2 linked regions of the Duganella zoogloeoides genome follow. The protein of the gene in region 1 interacts with the protein of each later gene in a pairwise test. Links are inferred from orthologs where the notes say so. Each region holds a gene or a part of one and is shown on either strand. Other genes may lie near its edges.

Region 1 (7,903 bases):
CGCAGGTGATGGCTGCCGCGCAAACGCACGGATTAACCAAATTGGGTTTCGTTACCGATCCCGGAAAAACAGAGAGTAAATAATGGCAACCGCACAACTGAACGGCGCAGCAATCCTTGATGCCGCAAGCTTCCATGCGGCCTGCAAAGCAGCACTGGGTTTTCCCGACAGCTACGGCAACACCATGGATGCCTGGATCGATTGCCTGAGCTACCTGCGTGACGACGACAACATGAGCAAATTCAAGCTCAAGCCCAACGAAGTGCTGGACATCGTCATCACCGACTCGGCCGCCCTGACGGCCGCCGCGCCCGATCTGCTGGAAGAAGTCAGCTACTGCGTGGCCGGCATCAACGACCGGTATGACGACTACGGCGAGAAGCCGGCCTTGAAGCTGACCTTGAAATAAACTAGCCCGACCGTACCGGCGGCTGCCTTATGGGACCTCGAAAAACCGTAGCGAGCCGCTATCGTCTTGAGTAGCGCAAGCGTACGCAGGTACGCTGAGCAACGGAGAGGCAATAGCGGGTCGCGCAGCAGGTTTTTCGAGGTCCCCTCAACCGACGATCGGAATGTCGGCTTTGGCGCCAGTCTCGCCCGGCGCCAGCGTCAGCACCTCGAAGCCGGTCTCGGTCACCGTCACCATGTGTTCCCACTGCGCCGACAGCGACTGGTCGCGCGTTTCCACGGTCCAGCCGTCATCGAGCTCCTTGGTGGCGGCGCGGCCGGCATTGATCATCGGCTCGATGGTAAACAGCATGCCCGGTTTCAGGATCAGTCCCTGGCCGGGACGGCCGTAATGCGTCACTTGCGGATCTTCGTGGTAGGTCATGCCGATGCCGTGGCCGCAATAATCGAGCACCACGCTGAAGCCCGCTTTTTCTGCCACGGTCTGGATCGCAAAGCCGACGTCGCCGAGCGTTGCCCGTGGTTTGACGGCGCGGATGCCGGCCCACATTGCTGCGTACGTCGTTTCCACCAGCTTGCGCGCAGCCTTGGACGGTTCGCCCACGTAGTACATGCGGCTGGTGTCGCCGTGCCAGCCATCCTTGATGACGGCCACGTCGATGTTGATGATGTCGCCATCTTTCAAAATTTCGGTCGCGGACGGAATGCCGTGGCACACCACCTGGTTGACCGAACTGCACACGGTGGCCGGAAAACCGCCGTAGCCGACATTGGCCGGCGTAACTTTCTGCACATTGACGATGTAATCGTTGCACAGCTGGTCGAGGTAGGCCGTGGTCACGCCGGGTTTGATGTGTGGCCCGATCATCGTCAGCACGTCGGCCGCCAGTTGGGCGGCGACGCGCGCCAGGACGATTTGTTCGGGCGACTTGATCAGATTGGCGTTGCGGCGGGACATGACTACCTCTTTCTTAGGGCAAAGGGGCGTAGTTTGCCACAAACAGAGGTCATCAGTCTCAGCGAACGGCAGCCAGGTCGAAGTGCGGGTTATAAATCAGGCACAGCAAATTGCCGAACGGGTCGGCCAGTTCCACCGTCTTGATGCCTTCTCCCACTTCCTCGATGGCGCCGTGCACGGTGGCGCCGAGCGCCACCAGGCGGTCGGTTTCAGCCTCGATATCGTCCACGCCCCAATAGACCATGCTGCCCGCGTGGGCGGCGGTGAATTTCTCGGCCGGAATAAGGCCCAGTTCAAAACCGCCAATGGCAAAACCCACGTAAAACGGCTGGTCGAAATACGCTGCCGTCTCGAATGCCTGGGCGTACCAGTCGCGGGCGGCGGCCAGGTCGGCCACCGGGTACACCACCGTGCGCAGTCCCTTGATCATGTTTGTCTCCTCGTCGATGTTAAAAACACCATCTTGACATGAAAAAGAGACCGCTGATTGGAAAAATGGAAGGTCGTTTTAGTGGCTGTTGAGCGCAGCCAGCGTCTGCGCGTAACGATCTTCCTTTTCCGCGTTGCGCAAGAACAGCACGCGCTGCACCAGCACTTCGGCCGGCGTGGGGCTGGCTGTGAGCAGGGTGATCACCTCATCGATATAGTCGGCCAGCGGCAGGTAGCCCTCGCGCGTGGCCTGGCCCGGGGTCAGGTCGGTTTGCACGGCCGGCGGCGCCAGTTCGATCACTTCCACCGAGTCTTTCAGGATTTCGCGCAGCGCCACCGTGTACGAGTGCAGCGCCGCCTTGGTGGCGTTGTAGGTGGGCGTGGCCAGCAGCGGCACGAACGCCAGGCCCGACGTGGTGTTGATGATGGCGGCATCGGCCTGCTGGCGCAGGTGATCGGTCAGCGCGTTGATCAGGCGGATCGGCCCCAGCAGGTTGGTGGTAATCGTCGCCTCGGCATCGGCCAGGTCGCGCCGCTTGCTGGCATCCTCGAAGCGCATGATGCCGGCGTTGTTGATCAGGACATTGAGGGCAGGGTGGTCGGCCACGACCTGGCGGGCGAAAGCATCGATGGCATCGGCGTTGTCGGCGTCGAATTGCACCGGCACGATGTTGGCGCGGCCGGCGGCCGCTTGTTGCAGCACATCGAGCCGGCGGCCGGCGATGATGACGGTATTGCCCAGGTCGTGCAAGCGATGGGCCAGCGCCTCGCCGATGCCGCTGCCGCCGCCGGTGATCAAGATGGTGTTTCCAGTCGATTTCATGGTCAGTCCTCCTGTGAATGTGGGACCAGTGTACAAAGGACAGGCGCGATGATAAAGTAGGCACCCAAAAGATTTATACATACCCAAAAGAGAGTGTAGATGCCCATGCGTAAAGCCGAACCCGATGCACTGATTGAAATGCGCCGGCACGAGCCGGTTCCCGTCAGTCTCGACCCCGTGATCGAAGCGCTGGTGCAGGACATCATCGGCCAGGTGGCCGACCGCTGGACCATGCTGATCCTCGAAGCGCTCGAAGCGGGCGGCACCCTGCGCTACACCCAGTTGCGCAAGGCCGTGCCCGGCATCAGCCAGAAAATGCTCACGCAAACCGTGCGCCAGATGGAGCGCGACGGCCTGGTGCGCCGCACCGTGCACCCGGTAATTCCGCCCCACGTCGACTACGTGCTCACACCGCTGGGCCACAGCCTGGGCGCAGCGTTTTGCGGCGTCTGGGTATGGGCCGAAACCCACCATGCGGAAATCATGCGCGCCCGGGCGGCGTTTGCGCAGCGTTCTTCGTAAAGAGGCAGGGTCAGTGCCGACATTCGGACACAAGCTCATCCGATAATGGCTCAGTTCGTGTCCAAATGTCGGCACTGACCCCGAAGTGGGGGGGAGGTGGCGTGCGTTTGGGGCGTTTCAAACGGTATAATGTCCGGTTCATAGTCAACTCTGGCCGCACACCATCATGCAAGATAAATATAGTCACGCCGACGTAGAAACCGCAGCGCAATCCCACTGGAAAGCCATCGACGCCTACAAGGCGGTCGAGCACGACCCGCGTTTCCCCAAGGGTAAGTATTACGCCTGTTCGATGCTGCCTTACCCTTCGGGCAAGCTGCACATGGGGCACGTGCGCAACTATACGATCAACGACGTGATGTACCGCTACCTGCGCATGAACGGCTACAACGTGCTGATGCCGATGGGCTGGGATGCGTTCGGCATGCCGGCGGAAAATGCGGCCATGGCCAACAACGTGCCGCCGGCGCAGTGGACCTACTCGAACATCGCCCACATGCGCTCGCAGATGGAGCTGATGGGCCTGGCCATCGACTGGTCGCGTGAAATGACCGCGTGCAAGCCCGAGTACTACAAGTGGAACCAGTGGATGTTCCTCAAGATGCTGGAAAAAGGCATCATCTACAAGAAGACCGGTACCGTGAACTGGGACCCGATCGACCAGACCGTGCTGGCCAACGAGCAAGTCATCGACGGCAAGGGCTGGCGCTCGGGCGCGCCGATTGAAAAACGCGAAATCCCGATGTACTACGCGCGCATCACCGAATACGCCGACGAACTGCTCGGCTACGTCGACGACAAGCTGCCGGGCTGGCCCGAGCGCGTGCGCATCATGCAAGCGAACTGGATCGGCAAATCGACCGGCGTGCGCTTTGCCTTCCCGCACCAGATCAAGGACGCCGACGGCGCCCTGATCGGCGACGGCAAGCTGTACGTGTTCACCACCCGCCCCGACACCGTGATGGGCGTGACCTTCTGCGCCGTCGCTGCCGAGCACCCGCTGGCCGTGCATGCCGCACAGGACAACCCGGAGCTGGCCGCGTTCAATGCCGAGTGCAAACTGGGTTCCGTGATCGAAGCCGACATGGCCACGATGGAAAAGAAGGGCATGCCGACCGGCTTGTTCGTCACCCATCCGCTGACCGGCGAGCAAGTCGAAGTGTGGGTCGGTAACTACGTCCTGATGACCTACGGCGACGGCGCCGTGATGGGCGTGCCCGCGCACGACGAGCGCGATTTCGCGTTTGCCAAAAAATACAACCTGGCCATCAAGCAGGTGATCCGCGCCGAAGGCCAGGAATTCTCCGACGCTGCCTGGCAGGAGTGGTACGGCGACAAGACGATTTCCATCGTCACCAACTCGGGCAAGTACGACGGCCTGAACTACGCCGACGCCGTGGAAGCGGTCGCTGCCGACATGACCGCAAAGGGCCTGGGCGAGAAGAAAATCACGTTCCGCCTGCGCGACTGGGGTATTTCGCGCCAGCGCTACTGGGGCACGCCGATCCCGATGATCAACTGCCCGGACTGCGGTTCGGTGCCGGTGCCGGAAAAAGATCTGCCGGTGGTGCTGCCGGAAGACTGCGTACCGGACGGCAGCGGCAACCCGCTCAACAAGTACGAAGCATTCCTGCAATGCGACTGCCCGCAGTGCGGCAAGCCAGCGCGCCGCGAAACCGACACCATGGACACCTTCGTCGATTCGTCGTGGTACTACATGCGCTATACCTCGCCAGGCGCCAACGCCATGGTCGATGAACGCAACGACTACTGGATGCCGATGGACCAGTACATCGGCGGCATCGAACACGCTGTGCTGCACCTGCTGTACGCGCGCTTCTGGACCAAGGTCATGCGCGACTTCGGCCTGGTGAAGTTCGACGAGCCGTTTACGAACCTGCTCACGCAAGGCATGGTGCTGAACGAAACCTATTACCGCGAAGACGCGGCCGGCAAAAAGACCTGGTTCAACCCGGCCGACGTCGATCTGACGGTCGATGACAAGGGCCGCCCGCAAGCGGCGATCCTGCGCGACGACCAGCAGCCGGTGCACATCGGCGGCACGGAAAAAATGTCGAAGTCGAAAAACAACGGCATCGACCCGCAAGCGCAGATCGAACAATACGGCGCCGACACCGCGCGCCTGTTCACCATGTTCGCCTCGCCGCCGGAGCAGACCTTGGAATGGTCGGGCAGCGGCGTGGAAGGCGCCAACCGCTTCCTGCGCCGCGTGTGGGCATTCGGCTATGCGCAGCAAGCTGCCATCGTCGCCGCCGGTTCGCCATTGACGGCAACGGCCACCACCGACGCCGGCAAAACCCTGCGCCGCGAGCTGCACAAGCTGCTGCAACAGGCCGACTACGACATCAAGCGCATCCAGTACAACACCGTGGTATCGGCTTGCATGAAGATGCTCAACACGATCGAAGCGGCCAAGGACGTGGAAGCTGGCGTGCTGGCCGAAGGCTACGCGATCTTCCTGCGCTTGCTGAACCCGGTCGCGCCGCACATCACCCACGTGCTGTGGGCCGAACTCGGGTATGCCGGCGACATCCTCAACGCGCCATGGCCGCAAGTGGATCCGGCCGCGCTCGAGCAGTCCGAGATCGAAATGATGATCCAGGTGAACGGCAAGCTGCGCGGCAGCGTGGTCGTGGCCAAGGGCGCCGACAAGGCCAGCATCGAAGCGCTGGCGCTGGCCAACGAAGCGGTGCAAAAGTTCATCGAAGGCACGCCGAAGAAGATCATCGTCGTCCCGGGCAAACTGATCAACATCGTGGTGTAAAGGTATCCAATGACGACTACTTCCGGATTGTTCCGACGCACCCGCGCGGCCGGCATGGCGCTGCTGCTCACTGCCACGCTGTCCGCCTGCGGCTTCCACCTGCGCGGCGACGGCGGCCATTACACGCTGCCGTTCCCGACCATGTACATCGGACTGCCGGAGTCGTCGCCATTGGCGATCGACTTGAAGCGCAATATCCGCGTCAATGGCAACACCACGGTGGTCAATAGCCCCAAAGATGCCGATGGCGTGGTCGAAGTGCTGTCCAACCCGGAAACCACCAAGACCAAGACCATCCTGTCGCTGAACAGCAATGGCCGCGTGCGCCAGTACCTGCTGCAATACACCATCGTGTTCCGCGTGCTCGACCGTCAAGGTAACGAGCTGCTGGGGCCGACGACGATTTCGCTGAGCCGCCCGATCGACTTCAACGAAACCCAGTTGCTGGCCAAGGAGCAGGAAGAGGCGCTGCTGTACAAGGACATGCAAACCGACCTGGTGCAGCAGATGATGCGCCGCATGGCGGCCGTGAAAACCACGCGCATGTCGGTGCCCGGTCCGGGACCGGCACCGCAGGATCCGTCCGCCGCGCCGGCCGTGCCGATCCTGTAAGGCGACACCATGCAATTGCGCCTGGACGCGCTCGACGGCCACCTGAACAAGTCGCTGTCGCAGCTGTATGTGATCACCAGCGACGAGCATTTGCTGGCGCTGGAGGCGGCCGACAAAATCCGCCGCACCGCGCGCGCGCAAGGCTATTCCGAACGCGACGTGCTGACGGTGGAGCGCAGCTTCAAGTGGGGCGAACTGCTGGCCGCCAACCAGGCGCTGTCGCTGTTCGGCGATAAAAAGCTCATCGAATTGCGCATCCCCACCGGCAAGCCGGGCAAGGACGGCGGCGCCGCGCTGCAAGCGTACGTGAAAGACCTGAGCCCCGACAATCTGACATTGATTACCCTGCCCAAGCTCGACTGGCAAACCCAGAAGGCGGCGTGGGTGGGGGCGTTGCAACAGGCGGCGGTGTACATCGACATCCCGCAAATCGAACGGGCGCAATTGCCCAACTGGATAGGCCAGCGCCTTGCCGCACAAGGGCAAAGCGCGGACCGGCAAAGTATCGACTTCATCGCCGATCGCGTGGAAGGCAATCTGCTGGCGGCGCACCAGGAAATACAAAAACTCGCCCTGCTGCACGAACCTGGCAAGCTCACCTACGAGCAAGTGCACGACGCCGTACTCAATGTGGCCCGCTACGACGTCTTCAAACTCAGCGAAGCGATGCTGATGGGCGACCCGGCGCGGCTGGTGCGCATGCTCGAGGGGCTGAAAGGCGAGGGCGAAGCGCTGCCGCTGGTGCTGTGGGCCGTGTCGGAAGAAATCCGCACGCTGCTCAAGCTCAAGGCGGGCATGGCGCAGGGCCGGCCGCTCGGTGCGCTGCTCAAGGAATACCGCATCTGGGGGCCGAAAGAGCGCATGATGGACCCGGCGCTGCGGCGTATTTCACTGGCCACCCTGGAAGCGGCCATGAAAGACGCCGCGCAAGTGGACAAGATGATCAAGGGCCTGCGCGCCAAAGCCTACAGCGGCGATGCATGGGATGCCATGCTGCAGCTGGGGCTTAAAGTGGCGCGCGGGTAAGCAGCCCTGTAAAGAATCGAGACGATAATGGACACGAAGTTGGATATCAAGCAGTACATGGAACAACTGGGCCAGCAGGCGCGCAAGGCGTCGCGCGCCATGGCCCGTGCCGACAGCGCCACCCGCAACCGCGCGCTCACGCTGATCGCCGACGGCATCGAGCGCGAGGCCGACGCCCTGCGCGCCGCCAACCGGCTTGACATGGATGCCGCAGCCGCCAACGGCCTGGCGCCGGCCATGCTGGACCGCCTGGCGCTGTCCGACAAGGCGATTGCCACCATGGTCGAAGGCCTGCGCCAGATCGTCGCGCTGCCTGATCCCATCGGTGAAATCTCGGGCC
Region 2 (5,318 bases), 3.2 Mb from region 1 along the record:
CTGTTCTCGCTGTCCACCAATGTCACGCTGGCCGAAGAAACCACGTCGCGCCTGACCTTGCTGCTCGACGTGCCATGCGTGGCGCCCGCGCGCGACGGCTTCGGCGCCATGATCGCCTGCGCCAAGTCGCTGATGGGCCGCCTCGATGCGACCATCGTGGACGACTACAACCAGCCGCTGTCCGATGCCGCCCTGGCCGAAATCGCCAAGCAGGTGCAGGACTTCTACACTGAAATGAACGACGCCGACATCCCGGCCGGTTCCACCCGCGCCATGCGCCTGTTTAGCTGAACCGAGTACCTGCAATGACTGAAGTAGATTACCAAGCCCGCATCGCAGCGCTGAGCGCGGAACTGAACCGCCACCTGCACGCCTACCACGTGCAGGACGCGCCGACCATCCCGGATGCGGAATACGACAAGCTGTTCCTCGAGCTGCAGCAGCTCGAACTCGATCACCCGGAACTGGTGCAGCCCGACTCGCCCACCCGGCGCGTGGGCGCGGCGCCGCTGCCGCAGTTCGACCAGGTGACGCACTCGGTGCCGATGCTGTCGCTCAATAACGGCTTCACCGACGACGATATCGAGAACTTCGACCGCCGCGTGCGCGACGGCCTCGATACGTCGGCTGCCGTCGAATACGCGGCCGAGGTCAAGTACGACGGCCTGGCCATCAACCTGCGCTACGTGAATGGCCTGCTGGAGCAGGCGGCCACGCGCGGCGATGGATACACCGGTGAAGACGTCACCGCCAACATCCGCACCATCAGCGTGATCCCGCTGCGTCTTGATACAGACAACCCGCCGGCGGTGCTGGATGTGCGCGGGGAAGTGCTGATGTTCAAGGGCGACTTTGCAGCATTGAACGCGCGCCAGCGCGAAGCAGGCCAGAAGGAATTCGTCAACCCGCGCAACGCGGCCGCCGGCAGCCTGCGCCAGCTCGATTCGCGCATCACGCGCCAGCGCAAGCTGCGCTTCTTCGCCTACGGCATCGGCCTGCTCGAGGGCGCCGACATGCCGGCATCGCACAGCGCGCTGCTCGAGTGGTACCAGGCCATGGGCCTGCCGGTGGCAAAAGAGGCGGCCGTGGTGCGCGGCTACGACGGCTTGATGGAGTACTACCAGACCATCGGCGCCGCCCGTCCGGCCATGCCGTACGAGATCGACGGCGTGGTCTACAAGGCCAACCGGCTGGAAGACCAGCGCACGCTCGGTTTCGTTTCGCGCGCGCCGCGCTTTGCGCTGGCCCATAAATTCCCTGCCGAGGAGGCGCTGACCACGGTGCAGGCCATCGAAGTGCAGGTGGGCCGCACCGGCGCCATCACGCCGGTCGCGCGCCTGGCCTCGGTGTTTGTCGGTGGCGTGAATGTCACCAACGCCACGCTGCACAACGAGGACGAAGTGCGCCGCAAGGACGTGCGCGTGGGCGACACCGTGATCGTGCGCCGCGCCGGCGACGTGATACCGGAGGTGCTGGCGGTGGTGCTGGAGCGCCGCCCGCAGCCGGAGCCGCCCATGTACGTGCTGCCGAAAACCTGCCCGGTCTGCGGCTCGCACGTGGTGCGCGAAGAGGGCGAGGCGATTGCCCGCTGTTCCGGCGGTCTCACGTGCGCGGCCCAGCGCAAGGAAGCGATCCGCCACTTTGCCGGCCGCCGCATGATGGACATCGAAGGCCTGGGCGACCGCTACATCGACAACCTGGTCGAACACGGCAAGGTCAAACGCGTGGCCGACCTGTACGCGCTCACGCTCGACGACCTGCTGGAAATGAAGCGGCTGGCCGATGAGCGCGACGGTACTACTCCCGAGACGGTTGCCAACGGCAAGGTCGCCACCAAGTGGGCGGAAAACCTGCTGGAAGCCATCGAAGCGAGCAAGAACCCGCCGCTGGAAAGGCTGCTGTTCGCGCTCGGCATTCGCCACGTGGGCGAATCGACCGCCAAGACGCTGGCCGAGTGGCTCGGCCGCTTCGACCTGGTGCGCCGGGTACCGGCCGCGCTGCTGCGCGTGCTGCCCGACATCGGCGGCATCGTCGCCATCTCGATCGCCGAGTTCTTTGCCGAGCCGAAGAACCAGGAAGCGATCGACGCCTTGCTCAAGGCAGGCGTCACGCCCAAAGGTGAACACGCCCCGAGCGCCAAGCTGCGCGAAAAACTCGATGCGGTCAAGCTGATGGCCGCGCTGGCGATTCCGAAATTGACGGAACCGCGCAGCAAGCAGCTGGTCGAACAGGAAGTCTCGCTCGACGTGCTGGCGCATCTCACCATCTACAACGTGTTCGGCCTGCCGGCCACGGTGTCCGATGCGCTGCAAGCCTGGATGGACGTTGCCGCCAACCGCCAGCAGGTCAAAGCGCTGGCGGCGTTGCGCGAAGATCTGCTGGCGCAGCTGCCTGCCACGGTGGCCAGCGAAGGGCACCTGACCGGCAAGACGTTCGTGCTGACCGGCACCTTGCCCACCATGGGCCGCGACCAGGCGGCGGAACTGATCGAGGCCGAAGGCGGCAAGGTCTCCGGTTCGGTCTCGAAAAAAACCCACTACCTGGTGGCCGGTGCAGACGCCGGCAGCAAGCTGGCCAAGGCCCAGGAACTGGAAGTGACCATCCTCGACGAAGCAGGCCTGCTGGCGCTGCTGGCGGCAAAATAAAGGAAGCGTGATGGCGGTACGTGAAATTTTGAAGATGGGCGATCCGCGCCTGCTGCGCGTGGCCGAACCGGTCACCGAGTTCGACACGCCGGCCATGCGCCAGCTGATCGAAGACATGTTCGATACCATGATCGCGGCCAACGGCGCCGGCCTGGCCGCGCCGCAGATCGGCGTCAACCTGCAACTGGTGATCTTCGGCTTCAAGGAAAACCTGCGCTACCCGGACGCGCCGCAGGTGCCGGAAACGGTCTTGATCAATCCAGTGCTTACGCCGCTGGACGATGACATGGAAGAGGGCTTCGAAGGCTGCCTGTCGGTACCGGGCCTGCGCGGCAGCGTGCCACGTTACACGCGCCTGCGCTACGAAGGCGTGGACCAGCACCGGCAGCCGATCCGGCGCGAAGTGGACGGCTTCCACGCGCGCGTGGTGCAGCACGAGGTCGATCATTTGCTGGGCATCCTGTACCCGGCGCGGATCAGGGACTTCACCAAGTTCGGCTTCACCTCGGTGATGTTCCCGGACCTCGATCCCAACGACGACGACTGATCAGTCGGGCTTGCCCACCGCTGCCACCGCACCATCCTCCGGCAGCAACACCATCTCCACGTAATTCTTGCGGTCGAGGTAGCGCCGCGCCGCTGCCTTGACATCGTCGGCGGTGACGCCGTTGATGCGCTTGGCGATATTGAGGATTTCGTGCGGATCGAGGCCTTCGAGGACATTGAGGCGCAGGTAGTTCATCCAGTAGCCGTTTTCACGCAGCGCCCGGCGATAGGTCTGCAGCCTGGCCTGCTTGACCTTGTTCAGGTCGTCCGCCTGCGGGCCGTCGGTTTGCAGTTTTTCGATTTCGCCCCATAACGCCGCTTCCACCTTGGTCACCTTGTCCGGCGTGGTCGGCAGCACGATGGTGGCGCCGTAACGGCCGCTCGGGATCTTTTCATACCTGACGCTGGAGCCGCCCGAGTAGATCAGTTTTTGCTGTTCGCGCAGCTCGTCGGTGATGCGCAGGTTCAGCACGTCGTTCAACATGCCCAGCGACCAGGAGTCGGGGTAGGAATAGGTCATGTCGCCGCCGAAATCGACGATCACGGTGCTCTTCTTTTCGAGACCTGCCTTCACTTCGCGCCTTACCACGCCCGGCACCTGGCGGATGCCCGGGTCCTTGTACGCGAGCGACACGTCGCCGACCGGCAGCGTTGCCACGTAGGTGGCCAGCAGCGGCTTGATCGCTTCGATCTCGAAGTCGCCGACAAAAATGAAGGTCATGCCACGGGCGCTGGACAGGCGCGCGCGCAGCAGGTTCTGGCTGCGATCGAGGTTGATCTTCTCGAAGTCTTCGGGCCTGGGTGGCAGTTCGAGCAGCGGATGGTCGCCATACACGGTCCGGGTACGCGCTTCGGCAAAGCGCGCTTCCGGCGAGGCCGAGCGGTTGCGCACGGCTTCGGCGCCGCGCGTGACGAACGAGCGGAACAGGTTCTCGTCGCGGCGCGGGTTGGTGATGGTCAGGTAATTCATTTGCAGCACGGCTTCGAGGTCGCCGCTGCGGCTGTTGCCGCTCAATGTGTCGTTATACGGCCCCAGCGCGGCGTTATAGGCAAGGCCTTTGCCGGCCAGCACGCGCTGCAGGTCGGACGGGCTGTACGAGCCCACGCCCATCGCCTTCTGCACGTCGCTGGCAAAGCGCACGGCGCTCTTTTCCGCATCGCTGTACGCGTAGCGGCCGCCGGGACGCACCGCCAGCATCTGCACCATGTCCTTGCTGAAGTCGGTCGGCTTGAGCAGCGCCTTCACGCCATTCGACAGCGTCAGCGTGGTCACGCCCGTGACCTTGTCTTCGACCTGGGCGGTGATGCTGCCCGGATCGGGCTTGTAGCTCATCAGGTTGGCCGGCAGCGCCTTTTCCTCGAGCTTTGCCACCGGCAGCTTGCTGGCCGTATCAACGCGCGCCAGCAGGTCGGCGCCGGTGGGCGCAGCCTGGCCGGCGGCAACGCTGTTGGTGTGCGCCGTGTACAGCACCAGCTTGGGCGCCGTGGCCGGAATGATGGTCTTGGCGTAGGCGTTGACTTCGTCGAGCGTGATGGTGGGTACCAGGTCGCGCGCATAGCCGGCTTCGATGTCCACGCCCGGCATCGCGCCGCCGGTGCGGAAGTGGCGGATGAACTCGCCCGGGATGGCGGCCGAGTCGCGCGTGGCGCGCGACTTCACGGCAAAGTCGTAGCTGCCCAGCAGATTGCGCTTGGCCACGTCGAGGTCGTACGGTGAAAAGCCGAACTGGCGCGCCCGTGCATTTTCCTGCACCAGCGTGTCGATGGCGGCATTCACGCCGGCCTTGCCCACGGTGGCGCTGGCCGAAAAACTGTACTGGTGCAGGCCGAACGGAATCGGGCTCTCACCGGCGGTGCCGGCAACGAATGGCGGCTCGGCAATCTGCGTCAGGCGGCCCAGGCGCATCGCCATCAACTGGCTGAACATGCGCCGCACCAGCGCGTCGCGCAAGTCGCCGACGGTCTGGCCCGGCTGGCGCCCGAAGGTGGAATAGACCAGCTGCACGTTATTGGCGGGCGCTTCCTGGTCCAGGAAGGCCAGCGCGTCGGGCGCACCAAGCGGCGGCAACTGGTAGGCGATATGCGGACGCGGCTTGGGTGGCATTTTGAGGCCGCTGAAATGGCGCT

What was found. The genes of interacting proteins can lie anywhere in the genome.
Region 2: the proteins of leuS (region 1) and ligA interact in binary tests that used the Escherichia coli proteins (3 or more experiments, as listed by UniProt). The link is inferred for Duganella zoogloeoides from one-to-one orthologs.

Annotation. Positions count from the first base shown.
Region 1 is NZ_CP140152.1:140,882-148,784, forward strand. Bases 2,910-6,125 are described here. They hold leuS (leucine--tRNA ligase), read left to right. Parts: upstream 2,910-3,306; coding sequence 3,307-5,925; downstream 5,926-6,125. Other genes in these bases: SR858_RS00665 (winged helix-turn-helix transcriptional regulator), read left to right, coding at 2,910-3,140; SR858_RS00675 (LPS-assembly lipoprotein LptE), read left to right, coding at 5,935-6,125. Outside these bases: SR858_RS00640 (ExbD/TolR family protein), read left to right, coding at 1-83; SR858_RS00645 (barstar family protein), read left to right, coding at 83-409; map (type I methionyl aminopeptidase), read right to left, coding at 557-1,366; SR858_RS00655 (VOC family protein), read right to left, coding at 1,425-1,796; SR858_RS00660 (SDR family oxidoreductase), read right to left, coding at 1,875-2,618; more of SR858_RS00665, read left to right, coding at 2,724-2,909; more of SR858_RS00675, read left to right, coding at 6,126-6,537; holA (DNA polymerase III subunit delta), read left to right, coding at 6,547-7,563; SR858_RS00685 (glutamate-5-semialdehyde dehydrogenase), read left to right, coding at 7,603-7,903.
Region 2 is NZ_CP140152.1:3,308,917-3,314,234, reverse strand. What follows is about bases 1-2,975. They hold ligA (NAD-dependent DNA ligase LigA), read left to right. Parts: upstream 1-305; coding sequence 306-2,645; downstream 2,646-2,975. Other genes in these bases: def (peptide deformylase), read left to right, coding at 2,656-2,975; SR858_RS14580 (cell division protein ZipA C-terminal FtsZ-binding domain-containing protein), read left to right, coding at 1-291. Outside these bases: more of def, read left to right, coding at 2,976-3,192; SR858_RS14565 (M16 family metallopeptidase), read right to left, coding at 3,193-5,318. UniProt on the Escherichia coli protein: DNA ligase that catalyzes the formation of phosphodiester linkages between 5'-phosphoryl and 3'-hydroxyl groups in double-stranded DNA using NAD as a coenzyme and as the energy source for the reaction.